Regions from separate parts of the Streptomyces sp. NPDC051740 genome, predicted to be linked through region 1. Evidence: predicted binding sites of a transcription regulator. Region 1 holds the regulator's gene; the other holds the start of a gene.

Region 1 (7,409 bases):
ACCTGGATGTCCTTGGTCGTGCCGAACGCGGCCTCGTCGAGCTCGACGTCGATGCGGATCATCGCGTCCTGGCCCCGGCGGGTGCGCGAGCGCGGCCCGCGCTGCGACGCCGTGCCGAAGAACGCGTCCATGATGTCGGAGAAGTTGCCGAAGCCACCGGCCCCGAAGCCGCCCGCGCCACCGCCGCCGGCCTGCGAGAGGGGGTCGCCGCCGAGGTCGTAGACCTGCTTCTTCTGCGGGTCCGACAGGACCTCGTAGGCGGCGTTGATCTCCTTGAACCGCTCCTGCGTCTTGGGATCAGGATTGACGTCCGGATGCAGCTCGCGGGCGAGCCTCCGGAAGGCCTTCTTGATCTCCTCCTGCGACGCGTCGCGACGCACGCCGAGTACGGCGTAGTAGTCCGTGGCCACTACGACTCCGCCAGGATCTGTCCGACGTACCGTGCCACTGCGCGTACCGCTCCCATCGTTCCCGGGTAGTCCATGCGGGTCGGTCCGACCACGCCGAGCTTGGCAACAGCCTCGCCGCCCGAACCGTAGCCCACCGACACGACGGACGTGGAGTTGAGTCCCTCATGGGCGTTCTCATGACCGATACGGACGGTCACGCCCGGATCCTTCGCCTCACCGAGCAACTTGAGGAGCACGACCTGCTCCTCCAGCGCCTCCAGGACGGGCCGGATCACGAGAGGGAAGTCATGTCCGAAGCGGGTGAGATTGGCGGTGCCGCCGATCATCAGCCGCTCCTCGTTCTCCTCGACGAGCGTCTCCAGGAGGGTGGAGAGCACCGTCGAGACCGTACCGCGGTCGTCCGCCTCGAAGGCCTCGGGGAGGTCCTCCACCAGGCCCGGCACATCGCTGAACCGGCGGCCCGCGACCCGGCTGTTGAGCCGCGCCCGCAGATCCGCGAGCGACGACTCGCCGAACGGCGCCGGGCAGTCGACCATGCGCTGCTCGACCCGCCCGGTGTCCGTGATCAGCACCAGCATCAGCCGCGCGGGGGCGAGCGCCAGCAGTTCCACGTGCCGCACCGTGGAGCGGGTCAGCGACGGGTACTGCACGACGGCGACCTGCCGGGTGAGCTGCGCGAGCAGCCGTACGGTCCTGGCCACCACGTCGTCGAGGTCGACGGCGCCCTCGAGGAAGTTCTGGATGGCGCGCCGCTCGGGCGCGGTCATCGGCTTGACGCCGGCCAGCTTGTCGACGAACAGCCGGTAGCCCTTGTCGGTGGGGATGCGCCCGGCGCTGGTGTGCGGCTGGGCGATGAAGCCCTCGTCCTCCAGGGCCGCCATGTCGTTGCGCACGGTGGCCGGGGAGACGCCGAGGTTGTGCCGCTCGGTGAGGGCCTTGGAGCCGACGGGCTCCTCGGTGCCCACGTAGTCCTGGACGATGGCGCGCAGCACCTGGAGCCTGCGTTCACTGAGCATCGCGCACACCTCCAGAAGCCTTCCGCGCGGTACCTTCCCTGTCCGCCTGGCACTCTTCGCACGCGAGTGCCAGACTTACCCGCCCAGTGTACGGCCGGGGGGTACGCACCGGGCAAGGCCGGTCCCCGCGCCGTCGCGCCGGACGGCGTCGTCCCCGATAGCGTCCCGTCATGACCGTGACTTGGGAAGAGTCGGGATGGGAACAAGTGGCCGCCGGGGTGGGGCGGTGCCGGCTGCCGGGGTGGGACTGCACGGCGGGGCTCGTCGTGGGCGCGGAGGGCGTGCTGCTCGTCGACGCGGGTTCCGGTCTGGGCGAGGGCGCGTGGTTGCGGACTCAGGCGCAGGCGCTCACCGGTCGCCGTGTGACGCATCTCGCGCTCACCCACCCCCACTTCGACCACATTCTCGGGTCGGCGGTGTTCGCGGGCGCGGAGGTGTTCGGCGCGGTGGGCATGGACACGGTGCTGACGGGGCGCGGGCGTGAGGAGCTGCGCGCGGACGCGGTGCGGTGGGGGCTGGACGCGCGGGTGGCGGAGGAGGCCGTGGACGCGCTGGTCCCGCCGCGGCACGCGGTGTCCGGCGAGTGGACGCTCGACCTCGGCCCGGACGGTGGCCGGCAGGTGCTGCTGGCGAACGTGGGCCCCGGGCACACCGCCCACGACCTCGCGGTCCTCGTCCCCGGCGATCCGGAGGTGGTCTTCTGCGGCGACCTGGTCGAGGAGTCGGGCGAACCGCAGGCCGGCCCCGACGCCGTACCGTCGCACTGGCCGGCCGCGCTGGACCGGCTCCTCGAACTGGGCGGCGAGGACGCACGGTACGTCCCCGGTCACGGCGCGGTGGTGGACGCGGCGTTCGTACGGGCCCAGCGCGACGCCCTGGCGGCCCGTTTCGGCGTGTCGGACTGATCGCGGCGGGCGCGCTCCTCGTATCGTCATCAGAATGCGCCAGTACTCCGCCGATCTGACCCCTCCGTGGAAGAGACCGCAGCCGGTTCCCGAGGTCGCGGCCGAGCCCGGCCTGGTGGTGGAGGAGCCCGGCACCGGCTTCTGCGGCGCGGTGATCCGCTGCGAGGCGGGCACGGTGACGCTGGAGGACCGCTTCGGGAAGCACCGGGTGTTCCCGCTGGAACCGCGGGGCTTCCTGCTGGAGGGCCGCGTGGTGACGCTGGTGCGGCCGGCCGCAGGTCCGGTACGGCCCACCCGTACGGCGTCCGGTTCCGTCGCCGTCCCCGGCGCGCGGGCGCGGGTGGCCCGCGCGGGGCGCATCTACGTCGAGGGGCGGCACGACGCGGAGCTGGTGGAGAAGGTGTGGGGGGACGACCTGCGCGTCGAGGGGGTGGTCGTGGAGTACCTGGAGGGTGTCGACGACCTGCCCTCGATCGTCGAGGGCTTCTCCCCCGGTCCGGACGCGCGGCTGGGTGTCCTGGTGGACCACCTGGTGCCGGGCTCGAAGGAGTGGCGGATCGCCGAGGCGGTCACGAGTGAGCACGCGCTGGTGGTGGGTCACCCGTACATCGACGTCTGGGAGGCGGTGAAGCCGGCGTCGGTGGGCATCGAGGCGTGGCCTCGGGTGCCGCGGGGGCAGGACTGGAAGACGGGGGTGTGCGCGGCGCTGGGCTGGCGGGTGGCGAACACCGGGGAGGCGTGGCAGCGGATCCTCGGCTCGGTGCGGTCGTACAAGGACCTGGAGCCGCAGCTCCTGGGCCGCGTGGAGGAACTGATCGACTTCGTGACGGCGTGAGTCTCCTCACCCCCGCCGCCCCTTCCCGTCCCGAACCCGGGGCTCCGCCCCGGACCCCGCTCCTCGACCGAACCTCAGCCCCTCCGGCGTTTGAGGAGCGGGGGTCCGGGGGCAGCGCCCCCCGGGGGGACGGGAACGGGAAGGGGCGGCGGGGGCGAGATCAATCGACCAGGTCGCGCACCACGGCATCAGCCAACAGCCGCCCCCGCAGGGTGAGGGCCGCACGGCCCTCCTCGTACGGGTCGCGCTGGAGCAGTCCGTCCGTCAGGGCCCGCCGGGAAGCCGCCAGCCCCTCCGGACGGAGCAGAGAAAGCGGAACGCCCTCCTCGAGGCGCAGCTCCAGCAGGATCCGCTCCACCCGCCGGTCCTCCTCCGACAGCAGCTCACGGCCCGCCCCCGGCGACCGCCCCTCCGCCAGCGCCGCCGCGTACGCGCCCGGATGCTTGACGTTCCACCAGCGCACCCCGCCCACGTGCGAGTGGGCGCCGGGGCCCGCGCCCCACCAGTCGGCGCCGCGCCAGTACAGCTCGTTGTGCAGACAGCGGCCGGCCTCCGACGTGGCCCAGTTCGACACCTCGTACCAGTCGAAGCCCGCCCCCGACAGCATCTCCTCGGCGATCAGGTAGCGGTCCGCGTGGACGTCGTCGTCCGTCATCGGGACCTCGCCCCGCCGGACGCGGCGGGCGAGCTGCGTGCCCTCCTCGACGATCAGCGCGTACGCCGAGACGTGGTCGGGACCGGCGCCGATCGCCGCGTCCAGGGACGCCCGCCAGTCGTCGTCGGACTCCCCCGGCGTGCCGTAGATCAGGTCGAGGTTGACGTGCTCGAAGCCCGCCGCTCGGGCCTCGGCGACGCATGCCTCGGGGCGGCCGGGGGTGTGGGTGCGGTCGAGGACCTTCAGTACGTGCTGCCGGGCGCTCTGCATGCCGAAGGAGATCCGGTTGAAGCCTCCCGCGCGGAGGGCCGCCAGGTAGGCCGGGTCGACCGACTCCGGGTTCGCCTCCGTGGTCACCTCGGCGTCCGGCGCCAGCCCGAACTCCTCCCGGATCGCGCCCAGCATCCGTACGAGGTCGTCGGCGGCCAGCAGGGTGGGCGTACCCCCGCCGACGAACACCGTGCGGACCTCGCGCGGGTCGTCCCCCAGTGCCTTGCGGGCCAGGCGGACCTCGTCGACCAGGGTCTCGGCGTAGTTGTCGCGGGAGGCCAGTACGCCGCCGCTGCCGCGCAGCTCGGTCGCGGTGTACGTGTTGAAGTCGCAGTAGCCGCAGCGGGTCGCGCAGTACGGGACGTGCAGGTAGAACCCGAGGGGTCGGTCGGCGGCCCCTGCGAGCGCGGACGCGGGCAGCGCGCCGTCGGCGGGGACGGGCTCGCCGTCGGGGAGTGCGGAAGGCATGTGCTCCATTGTCCCGCACCGGCCGTGTCACTCCGCTTGGAGCACCAGCAGGGCGAGATCGTCGGCGGGCGGCCGGGCCCCGAACTCGTGCACGAGCTGCGTGATCCGTTCCGCTATCAACCCGGCGTCCATCCCCGCGCACCCCGACAGGGCCGTGGCGAGCCCGTCGCCGTCGTCGAACTGGCGGGAACCGGAGCGCCGCTCGGTGACTCCGTCGGTGACGCAGAGCAGGGTGTCGCCGGAGTACATCTCGAAGGTCTCGCTGGTGTAGGTGGCGTCCTCGACGACCCCGAGCAGGGTCTGCGGCTGGGCGACGGACCGGACCGAGCCGTCGGGGGCGAGCAGCAGGGGCAGGGGGTGTCCGGCGGAGGCGAGGGTGCAGCGGACGCCGCCGTCGAAGGGGACGAGTTCGCCGTAGAGGAGGGAGAGGAAACGGGTCTGGGGTCCGTCGCCGGGGGCGGTCGGGCGGGCACCGGCGGCCACCAGTGCGCGGGCGGCGGCGTCGGCGGCCTCGGTGGCGTCGTCGAGGAGGAGCTGGTTGAGGCGGTCGAGGACGTCGGCGACGCGGTAGCCCTCGCGGGCGAGCAGCCGCAGCCAGGGGCGGGCGAGGCCGATGACGACGGCGGCCTCCGGTCCCTTGCCCTGGACGTCGCCGACGGCGAAGCACCAGCGGCCGTGGCCGGCCGGGAAGAGGTCGTAGAAGTCGCCGCTGGGTCCGCCCTTGTCGCAGGGTTCGTAGACGAGGGCGCTGCGCACGCCGGGGATCTCGGCGACGGCGCCGGGCAGCAGTCCGCGCTGCAGCACGGCGCTGATGGTGGCCTGGCGGGAGTACTGCCGGGCGGCCCCGATGGCGAGGGCGACGCGCCGGCCGAGGTCCTCGGCCAGCCCGGTGATCTCGTCGGGGAAGCGGTCGATCCCGCCCCGCCCGATCACCAGCGTGCCGAGCGGGCGCCCGCCGGCGACGAGCCGGTAGGCGAGGGCGGCGCCGTGGGCACCGTCGGCGGGGACGTCGAGCGCGCCGCCCGGCCCGTCGACCGCATCCGCGGACCCGCCGGTCCCCTGCCCCGGCCCGTCCGGCCCGCCAGGCCCCGTACGCCGCCCGTCGAGCGCGCCGCCCGGCCCATCGAACGCCCCGCCACCGGGCGCCCTGCCCGGCACGTCGACCGGCTCACCCGGCCCCGTACGCCGCCCGTCGAGCGCGCCGCCCGGCCACGGATAGGGCGCGGGTCCCGGGTGCAGCGGGTCGCCGGGGTGGGGCGGGTTCTGTTCCAGGGCCCGGCTCAGGGCCTCGATACGGTTCTCGCTGGCGTGCCAGACGCGGGCGAGGCGGGAGCCGTCGGCACGGCTCCCCTCGCTCCAGCCGCCGCCGTGGCCGGTGGTCTCGTCCTCCAGCCACACCGCGCACCAGTCGGCCAGCCGCGGCACGATCAGCTGGCCGGTGAGCGAGGTGACCAGGTCCTCGTCGAGCTGCCCGGCGAGCAGGTCGGAGGCCTCGGCGAGGAAGGACAGGGCGCCGCGCCCCAGCCAGGTCCCGTCCCGGCCGGACCGGCGGGCGAGCCAGTCGTCGCCGTACGAGCCGCCGCGCCAGGTGTCGCGGGCGGGACCGGGCGGGCGTCGGGAGGCCGGCGGATCGAGTGCGTCCAGTGGGCCGGGGGAGCTCTGTTCCGTCCGGGGCGGCTCCGGCGCGAGGATCTCCGCCACCCGCAGGTCGCGCGCCAGCGTGCGCTCCCCGGCGTACGCCTCGATCTGGTCGTCCGCCGCGCACCCCCCTGCGGCCAGGCGCGCCCACACCGTCTTCGTGCCCGGACGGTAGGTGATCCCCCAGGCCTCGGAGAGCGCGGCGACGAGGCGCAGGCCGCGCCCGTACTCGGGGGTGTCGTACGGCGCCCCCTCCGGTTCGTTGCCGCGCGGCGCGCGGGAGGGGTGCTGGTCGGCGACCTCGACGACGAGCGCGCCGGTCCCCTCCTCCAGCCTGCACGCCACCCGGACCTCGGTACCGGCGTGCACGACGGCGTTGGTGACGAGTTCGCTGGCGATCAGCGTGGCGTCGTCGCCGACGCGGCCGGTGAGGTGTTCGGCGCCGGGCAGGGCGAGTTCCGCCCACTCGGTGAGCGCCTTGCGCAGCAGGGCGCGTGCGGCACCCGGTGCGAGGGGGCTCCCGGACAGGGTCGCGTCCACCCAGGCGCACTCCCGCGCTCCGGAGGCGCACGAGGCGGTCTCCCGTTGGGTCGGAATGGCCCCCATGGGCAGCTCCCCGGGCAGTTCGTACGAAGAGAACTCGATCGCTGCCGACAGGGTGACAGACCGGACCCGTCCATAAGCGCCGAGTCACCGAAGTGGACCGCCAAGGGTGAGAACAGCGTCAGGTGTGCGGTCGGGAACGAACAGGAAACCGTTCCGTTCCGGTCATCGTGGAAACGTGAAAAAAGGGGCGGGATCCCGCGCCGCACCGGCCCGGGACCCCGCCCCCGCAGTCACACCGTGACGGTCACGCCTCGCGCGCGCCCTCGTACATCTCCTCGATGAGGTGCTTGTACTCGCGCTCCACCACCGGGCGCTTCAGCTTCAGGCTCGGGGTGATCTCGCCGTGTTCGACGTCGAGGTCGCGGGGCAGGAGGCGGAACTTCTTGATGGTCTGCCAGCGCTGCAGGCCCTCGTTGAGCTGCTTGACGTAGCCGTCGACCATCTCGACCGTGGCGGGCGCGGCGACGACGTCCGCGTACGGCTTGCCCTCCATGCCGTTCTCGGCCGCCCAGGCGGTGAGGGCGGCCTCGTCGAGGGCGATGAGGGCGGTGCAGTAGTTCCGGTCGGCGCCGTGGACGAGGATGTTGGAGACGTAGGGGCAGACCG
Region 2 (7,409 bases), on a different contig from region 1:
TGGCCCGCACCCGGTACGACATCGGCGACGGCAGCGACCTCGGCCGCATAGGGCTCCAGCACCAGCTGGTGAAGGCGCTGCTGGAGCAGGTCGCGGACGAGGACCTGCTGGCCGCCCCCACCCGGCTGTACCAGCTCGCCGACACCCTCACCGGCAGCCTCACCACCGACACCGGTCTGGACTCGCTCGGCGAACTCACCCGCCTCGCCCAGAGCCTGCGGGACCTCCCGTCCGACGACGTCACGACCCTCACCATGCCGGTCGTCCCGGCCCCCTGGGACGGCAACCGAGTGATCGCGGACGAGCCGGAGGCGGGGGAGCTGTGGGCGTCGCTGAGATGAGGTGATCACCCGTTCGGCTGATCGGCGCCGATCCCGGAGCGGTGCGACTCCCGAACTCGTGGCGTCACCGTGTCGCTTGTGCCGCAGTGGCGCCCGCGCCCACACTTGAAGGAGGAGGTGCTTCTCGATGACCGCTCTCGCGGAAGAGGTGGCCCCGGTGGTGGTGGACAAGCCCGTCTCCGAGCAGGGTTCCGATCTGGACGAGGTCCTGTGGCAGGCGTGGAAGGCCATGGATCTCCCCGAGGGCTACCGGGCCGAGATCATCGAAGGGGCCATCGAGGTGTCACCTACCGGTCGCCGTCGTCACACCGTGCTCGTCGGCCGTCTCCGCAGAGCGCTGGACGCGCATCTGGCAGGCAGTGGTTACGCGGCACACCACGACGGCAACGTCATCCACCGTCAGAAAGCCTGGATCCCCGACCTCTTCGTGGCCCCGCTCGACCTCGACGAGATCCCGGACGAGGACGGTCTCGGCGTCGACGCCGACGGAGTCAAGATGGTCGTCGAGGTCGAGCGGGGCCACCGCAACCTCCAGCGCGACCGCGTCCGCAAACGCCGGGAGTACGCGAGGGCCGGCATCCCGGTGTACGTGACCGTCGACGACTTCGACGACGAGGGGGCGGTGCTCGTCCTGACGTCGCCCGACCGGAAGAAGGGCAAGTACGCGGACGAGCACCGGGTCCCCTACGGCACCGACGCGGTGATCCCCGAGGGGCCGGCCAAGGGTTTCGCTATCGGCAAGGCGATCGTCGCGTCCTGAGGCGGCCCGGCCCGGTGCCTCACCGCACCGGGTGCCCCAGCAGCATCGTCGGGGCGCCGGCGACGCGGGTCAGGAAGACCGTGACGGACCCGGGGCCGTGCGGCTTGGGCAGGACCTTGCGGCGGAGTTCCTCCAGTTCGACCGCCGAGCCGCGCTTCTTGACGGTCAGGACGCCGACCCGGCGCTCGCGCAGCAGCGCCTTCAGTTTCTTGACGTTGAAGGGGAGTCGGTCGGTGATCTCGTAGGCGGTGGCGTACGCAGTGCGGTGCGCTTCGTCGGCGGTGACGTAGGCGATGGTCGGGTCGATCAGCCCGCCGTCCACCTCCTCGGCCACCTCGGCGACCAGGTGGGCGCGGATGACGGCGCCGTCCGGCTCGTACAGGTACCGCCCCACCGGCCGGACCCCGGGGTCCGGGAGCGCGGTCCCGGGCGTCACGTAGATGCCGGCGCCGGCTGGCAGCAGCGTCGCCCGCCGTGCCCCCGGCGTCACGTCCGGGCCGAACCACAGCATGGCCTCCTTGACGTCCCCGCCGTCCGAGACCCATTCGGCGGTCGCTTCCGGGGGGATCGCCTCGTGCGGAATGCCGGGCGCGATCTTCAGCAGGCCGAGCGGTGCCCCGAGCGCGGCGGACACGGCCCAGGACAGGGGAGGTGAGTAGGCCTCCGGGTCGAAGATCCGGCCGCGCCTGGAGGAGCGCCGGGCGGGGTCGACGAACACGGCGTCGTACCCGGCCGTGTCCACCTCCGTCACGTCGGCCTCACGCACTTCGATCAGGTCGGCGAGCCCGAGCGCGTCGGCGTTGGCGCGGGCCGCCTCGCAGGTCAGCGGGGACCGGTCGACGGCCAGCACCCGGATCCCGGCGCGGGCGAACGCGATCGCGTCGCCGCCGATCCCGCAGCACAGGTCGGCGACGGACCGCACCCCGAGCGCCCGGAGGCACTCGGCCCGGTACGTCGCCACGCTCGCCCGCGTCGACTGCTCCACCCCGTCGGGCGTGAAGAACATCCGCCGCGCGTCCTCCGCCCCGAACTTGGCCACCGCGCGCTGCCGCAGCCGCGCCTGGCCGAGCGCCGCCGACACCAGCTCGGCGGGGTGCTCGCGGCGGAGCCGGGTCGCGACGGCGAGTTCGTGCGCCGGATCGGTGTCGCGCACCTCGTCGAGGAGGGCGCGGCCTTCGGGGGTGAGGAGGGGAGCGAGGTCGTTCACCGGGTCATTGTGGGCCAGTCGGTGGACCGTGTGCCTCCGGCCGCGGTGTCGGACAGGGTTCCCGATGGCGGACTGCGAGGATCCGGCACCATGCGAGCAGTAGGACAAAACGATAAAAGGTGGCCGTTCGGCGGTGTGCGGATCGGCCTCGCGGTACTCGCTCTCGCCTCCATCGCCTCCGGCTGCGGACCGGGCGGCGACGGTGGCGCCCGGGTCGGACCGGCGGGCGGCCAGCAGCCCCTGAAGGCGCCCCCGGCCCGCGCGCTCGACGCCTACGCCACCAGACTGCGCGCGGCGCACACCGCGAGGGTCGCCGCCGCGAAACGCTGGGGGCTGAAGAAGGTGCCCCTGACCGCCCCGCCGCCCCCGGCGAAGAAGCCGGGAATCACCACCCGCGACGGCTTCGAGGTCGACGGCCACCGCCGTCTGGGACTCCCCCCGGTCTTCACCACCGTCCCCACCGACGAGAGGATCCTCTTCCTCACCATCGACGACGGCGCCGAGAAGGACCCGGCGTTCCTGCGGATGATGAGCGAACTGGAGATCCCGTACAGCGCCTTCCTCAGCGACTACCTCGTCAAGGAGGACTACGGCTACTTCAAGGAGATGCGGGACCGGGGAGTCGCCCTGCACAACCACACCCTCCACCACCCCTACCTGCCGGCCCTGTCCTACGCCCGCCAGAAGCGCGAGATCTGCGGCATGCAGAAGGTCGTCGAGGAGCGCTACGGCGAGCGCCCCGTCCTCTTCCGCCCGCCCTACGGCAACTACGACAAGGCCACCCTGCGCGCCGCGAAGGCCTGCGGGATCACCCACGTCCCCCTCTGGAACGAGGAGGTCTTCGTCGACCACTGGGAGTACCGCGAGTGGGACCGCGACCTGCACCCCGGCGACATCGTCCTCACCCACTTCCGGGGCCGCGAGGACTGGAAGGGCACGATGCCGGACATGATCCGCCGCTTCATGGACAAGGTCACGGCGGAGGGGTACGCGGTGGCCCGCCTGGAGGACTACCTGTGAGGGCCCGTCTCCTGGCGGTCGCCGCCGCCCTGCTGGCCGTGACCGCCGGATGCGGTCCGGCGGGCGGGACGGGGGAGAGGGCGGGGGACGGTGCGGGCCGCCGGTCCCCCGGAGCCGGTCCGGCGCCGGGATCCGGCGCGCTCCCGCCCGTCGTCGACCACGTCCCCACCCGCGACGAGGTCGTCTTCCTCACCTACGACGACGGTGCCGAACGCGACCCCCGCTTCATCGACCTGGTGCGCGAGCACCGGCTCCCCGTCAGCCTGTTCCTCACGGACACGGTGGCCGGCCCCGGATACGCGCACTTCGCCCGCCTGCGCTCGGTCGGCGCGAGCCTGCAGAACCACACCCTCGACCATCCCGCCCTGCGCGGTCTGCCGTACGCCGGCCAGCGCGCCGAGATCTGCGGCCAGCAGCGCAAACTCACGTCCCGCTTCGGCGTCCGCCCCCGCCTCTTCCGCCCGCCCTACGGCACGTACGACACCACCACCCTGCGAGCCGCCGCCGACTGCGGCATCCAGACGGTGGTCCTGTGGCGGGCCACCCTGGAACCCGACGGCCACCTCACCTACACCGACGGCCCCCACCACCTGACCCCCGGCGACATCATCGCCGTACCGTCGGGCGAGGCCCCGCCACTGTCGCTGACGGAACGGACGACACGGCTGCTGGGGGAGTTGGAGGAGCGGGGTCTGAAGGTGGGCAGGCTGGAGGACTACGCCGGCCGAATCAGCCCGTCGGCGGCTCCTGGCGAGCACGGCTCACCTCTCAGCCCGTCGGCGGCTCCTGGCGAGCACCGCTCGCCTCTCAGCCCGTCTGGGGGTACCCCCTCTGGGGGAGTTTGAGGACGAGGCCCGTTCAGGGCCGAAGCGGGGGCCTGGGGGCGGCAGCCCCCAGAGGACGCTCACCACAACACGGGCAAGCCCCACACCCCGGTGTGAACAACGCCCCCACCCCGCGACGCGCCGCAGGCAATTGGCACTCCGCTTGACCGAGTGCTAATCGCAGTCATAGTCTCAGGTCTGGCACTCCCCCCTGGAGAGTGCCAACACACGCGACGGGCAGGTCCGGCACCCGCGACGACGGATCCACCTGGTCGCCACCTCAGACAGTTAACCCCGTGAGATCTCCGAAGGGGGAGGTCGGATCGTGACGACCGCCAGCTCCAAGGTTGCCATCAAGCCGCTCGAGGACCGCATCGTGGTCCAGCCGCTCGACGCCGAGCAGACCACGGCTTCGGGCCTGGTCATTCCGGACACCGCCAAGGAGAAGCCCCAGGAGGGCGTCGTCCTGGCCATCGGTCCGGGCCGCATCGAGGACGGCAAGCGCGTCGAGCTCGACGTGAAGGTCGGCGACGTCGTTCTGTACAGCAAGTACGGCGGCACCGAGGTCAAGTACAACGGCGAGGAGTACCTCGTCCTCTCGGCCCGCGACGTCCTCGCGATCATCGAGAAGTAAGGGAGATCCGGGGGCCACCCCGGACAACCCGACCTCGTAGCAAGCACTTTTGCTCGAACCACTGCGCCCCTGGCCCCAGCATCCGACAAGGACCGGGCGCCCGGGGCGCAGTGATTTCACCCAGAATTCCGAGAGGGCTCCCGCTGCCATGGCGAAGATCCTGAAGTTCGACGAGGACGCCCGTCGCGCCCTCGAGCGCGGCGTCAACAAGCTTGCCGACACGGTGAAGGTGACGATCGGTCCGAAGGGCCGCAACGTCGTCATCGACAAGAAGTTCGGCGCCCCCACCATCACCAACGACGGTGTCACGATCGCCCGCGAGGTCGAGATCGAGGACCCGTACGAGAACCTCGGCGCGCAGCTGGTGAAGGAGGTGGCGACCAAGACCAACGACATCGCGGGTGACGGTACGACCACCGCCACCGTGCTGGCCCAGGCGCTGGTCCGCGAGGGCCTGAAGAACGTCGCCGCCGGTGCCTCCCCGGCCGCCCTGAAGAAGGGCATCGACGCCGCCGTCGCCGCGGTCTCCGAGGACCTGCTCGCCTCGGCCCGCCCGATCGACGAGAAGTCCGACATCGCCGCCGTCGCCGCGCTGTCCGCCCAGGACCAGCAGGTCGGCGAGCTCATCGCCGAGGCGATGGACAAGGTCGGCAAGGACGGTGTCATCACCGTCGAGGAGTCCAACACCTTCGGTCTGGAGCTGGACTTCACCGAGGGCATGGCCTTCGACAAGGGCTACCTGTCGCCGTACTTCGTGACGGACCAGGAGCGTATGGAGGCCGTCCTCGACGACCCGTACATCCTGATCACCCAGGGCAAGATCGCCTCCATCGCGGAGCTGCTGCCGCTGCTGGAGAAGGTCATCCAGGCCAACGCCTCCAAGCCGCTGCTGATCATCGCCGAGGACGTCGAGGGCGAGGCCCTGTCGACCCTGGTCGTCAACAAGATCCGCGGCACGTTCAACGCGGTCGCCGTCAAGGCCCCCGGCTTCGGTGACCGCCGCAAGGCGATGCTGCAGGACATGGCCGTCCTCACCGGCGCCACGGTCGTCTCCGAGGAGGTCGGCCTCAAGCTCGACCAGGTCGGCCTGGACGTGCTGGGCTCCGCCCGCCGCGTCACCGTCACCAAGGACGACACCACGATCGTCGACGGCGGCGGCAACAAGGAGGACGTGACCGGTCGCGTCGGCCAGATCAAGGCCGAGATCGAGACCACCGACTCCGACTGGGACCGCGAGAAGCTCCAGGAGCGCCTCGCGAAGCTGGCCGGCGGCGTGTGCGTCATCAAGGTCGGCGCCGCCACCGAGGTGGAGCTGAAGGAGAAGAAGCACCGTCTGGAGGACGCCATCTCCGCGACCCGCGCCGCGGTCGAGGAGGGCATCGTCTCCGGTGGTGGCTCCGCGCTGGTCCACGCCGTCAAGGTCCTCGAGGGCAACCTCGACAAGACCGGCGACGAGGCCACCGGTGTCTCCGTGGTCCGCAAGGCCGCCGTCGAGCCGCTGCGCTGGATCGCCGAGAACGCCGGCCTCGAGGGCTACGTCATCGTCTCCAAGGTCGCCGAGCTCGAGAAGGGCAGCGGCTACAACGCCGCCACCGGCGAGTACGGCGACCTGGTCAAGGCCGGCGTCATCGACCCGGTCAAGGTGACCCGCTCCGCCCTGGAGAACGCCGCCTCCATCGCCTCCCTCCTCCTGACGACCGAGACCCTGGTCGTCGAGAAGAAGGAAGAGGAAGAGCCGGCCGCCGCGGGCCACGGCCACGGCCACGCCCACTGAGCTACCCGCTCACAGCGCCACGAGGGCCCGGCACCGCCGCAGTTCGGCGGTGCCGGGCCCTCGCCCCGTGTGGTGTGCCCTACTGGTACGTGACCTCGGAGGTCTCGTAGACGCACGACGTGCCGTCGGGACCGCTGCCGAGCGCGGCCGGCTCGTCGCCGCTGTCGTTGCCCTTGAAACGCTCGCAGACGATGATCTTCTTCTTGCTGTCACCGACGATCGTCACGTCGGAGAGGGTCGCGGTGTCACCGTAGTTGGCGTTGACCCCGGCGATGACCTTGCCGGGGCTCGTGACCAGGACGTTGTCGATCACGACGTGGCGCTCGTACTGGGTCCCGCAGTTGCCGCAGGAGCGGTAGAGCTTGCCGAAGTCGGACACCTGGAAGTTCTTGATGGTCAGGGTGCCGGCGCCGTTGTGCTGGAAGACCTTGTCGTCGGCCTTGCGGGCACCGCCGCCGTCGACGACGTAGGCCGCCGAGGCGGACTTGCCCTTGAAGCTGGCGGCGTCCTCGCCGACGTCCTCCCACCACACGTTGACCAGGGTGCAGCTGCCCGAGCAGTGCACGCCGTCGGCGGCGGGCGAACCCAGGATCACGTTCTTCAGCGTCGCGCCGTCGGCGAGCTTGAACATCGGGTCCTGGCCCTCGTCCTGGCCGCTGCCGCCGAGGTCGCCCGAGCCGTAAAAACGCTTCAGGGAACCGTCGTACACGCCGCTCACCTCGATGGTCGAGGAGACGGGCTGCTCGTCGGTGGCGGTGGGCCAGGAGGCGAACGCGGCGTCACCGGCCGGCTCGTCGTCCGCGGGTGCGGAGGGAGAGGCGGGGCTGCTCGTCGTCGGGGTGGCCGTCG

What was found. The regulator HrcA, encoded in region 1, represses chaperone genes, less so after heat shock. The targets are predictions, from matches to a motif close to TTNGCACTCNGNNNNNCNGAGTGCNAA.
Region 2: a site for HrcA is predicted at 4,304-4,330, ahead of groES (co-chaperone GroES). Genes of this name have one in related genera too.

The regions. Positions count from the first base shown of each region.
Region 1 covers NZ_JBITCL010000002.1:348,366-355,774, reverse strand. Annotated here, with positions in the region: gene dnaJ (molecular chaperone DnaJ) at 1-410, opposite strand, end outside; gene hrcA (heat-inducible transcriptional repressor HrcA) at 410-1,426, opposite strand; gene ACIA6T_RS04615 (MBL fold metallo-hydrolase) at 1,597-2,331, shown strand; gene ACIA6T_RS04610 (DUF3097 domain-containing protein) at 2,366-3,166, shown strand; gene hemW (radical SAM family heme chaperone HemW) at 3,327-4,559, opposite strand; gene ACIA6T_RS04600 (SpoIIE family protein phosphatase) at 4,587-6,803, opposite strand; gene ACIA6T_RS04595 (AMP-dependent synthetase/ligase) at 7,048-7,409, opposite strand, start outside.
Region 2 covers NZ_JBITCL010000001.1:261,245-268,653, forward strand. Annotated here, with positions in the region: gene ACIA6T_RS01340 (LCP family protein) at 1-341, shown strand, start outside; gene ACIA6T_RS01345 (Uma2 family endonuclease) at 469-1,101, shown strand; gene ACIA6T_RS01350 (methyltransferase domain-containing protein) at 1,121-2,308, opposite strand; gene ACIA6T_RS01355 (polysaccharide deacetylase family protein) at 2,444-3,328, shown strand; gene ACIA6T_RS01360 (polysaccharide deacetylase family protein) at 3,325-4,173, shown strand; gene groES (co-chaperone GroES) at 4,478-4,786, shown strand; gene groL (chaperonin GroEL) at 4,935-6,560, shown strand; gene ACIA6T_RS01375 (pectate lyase) at 6,640-7,409, opposite strand, start outside.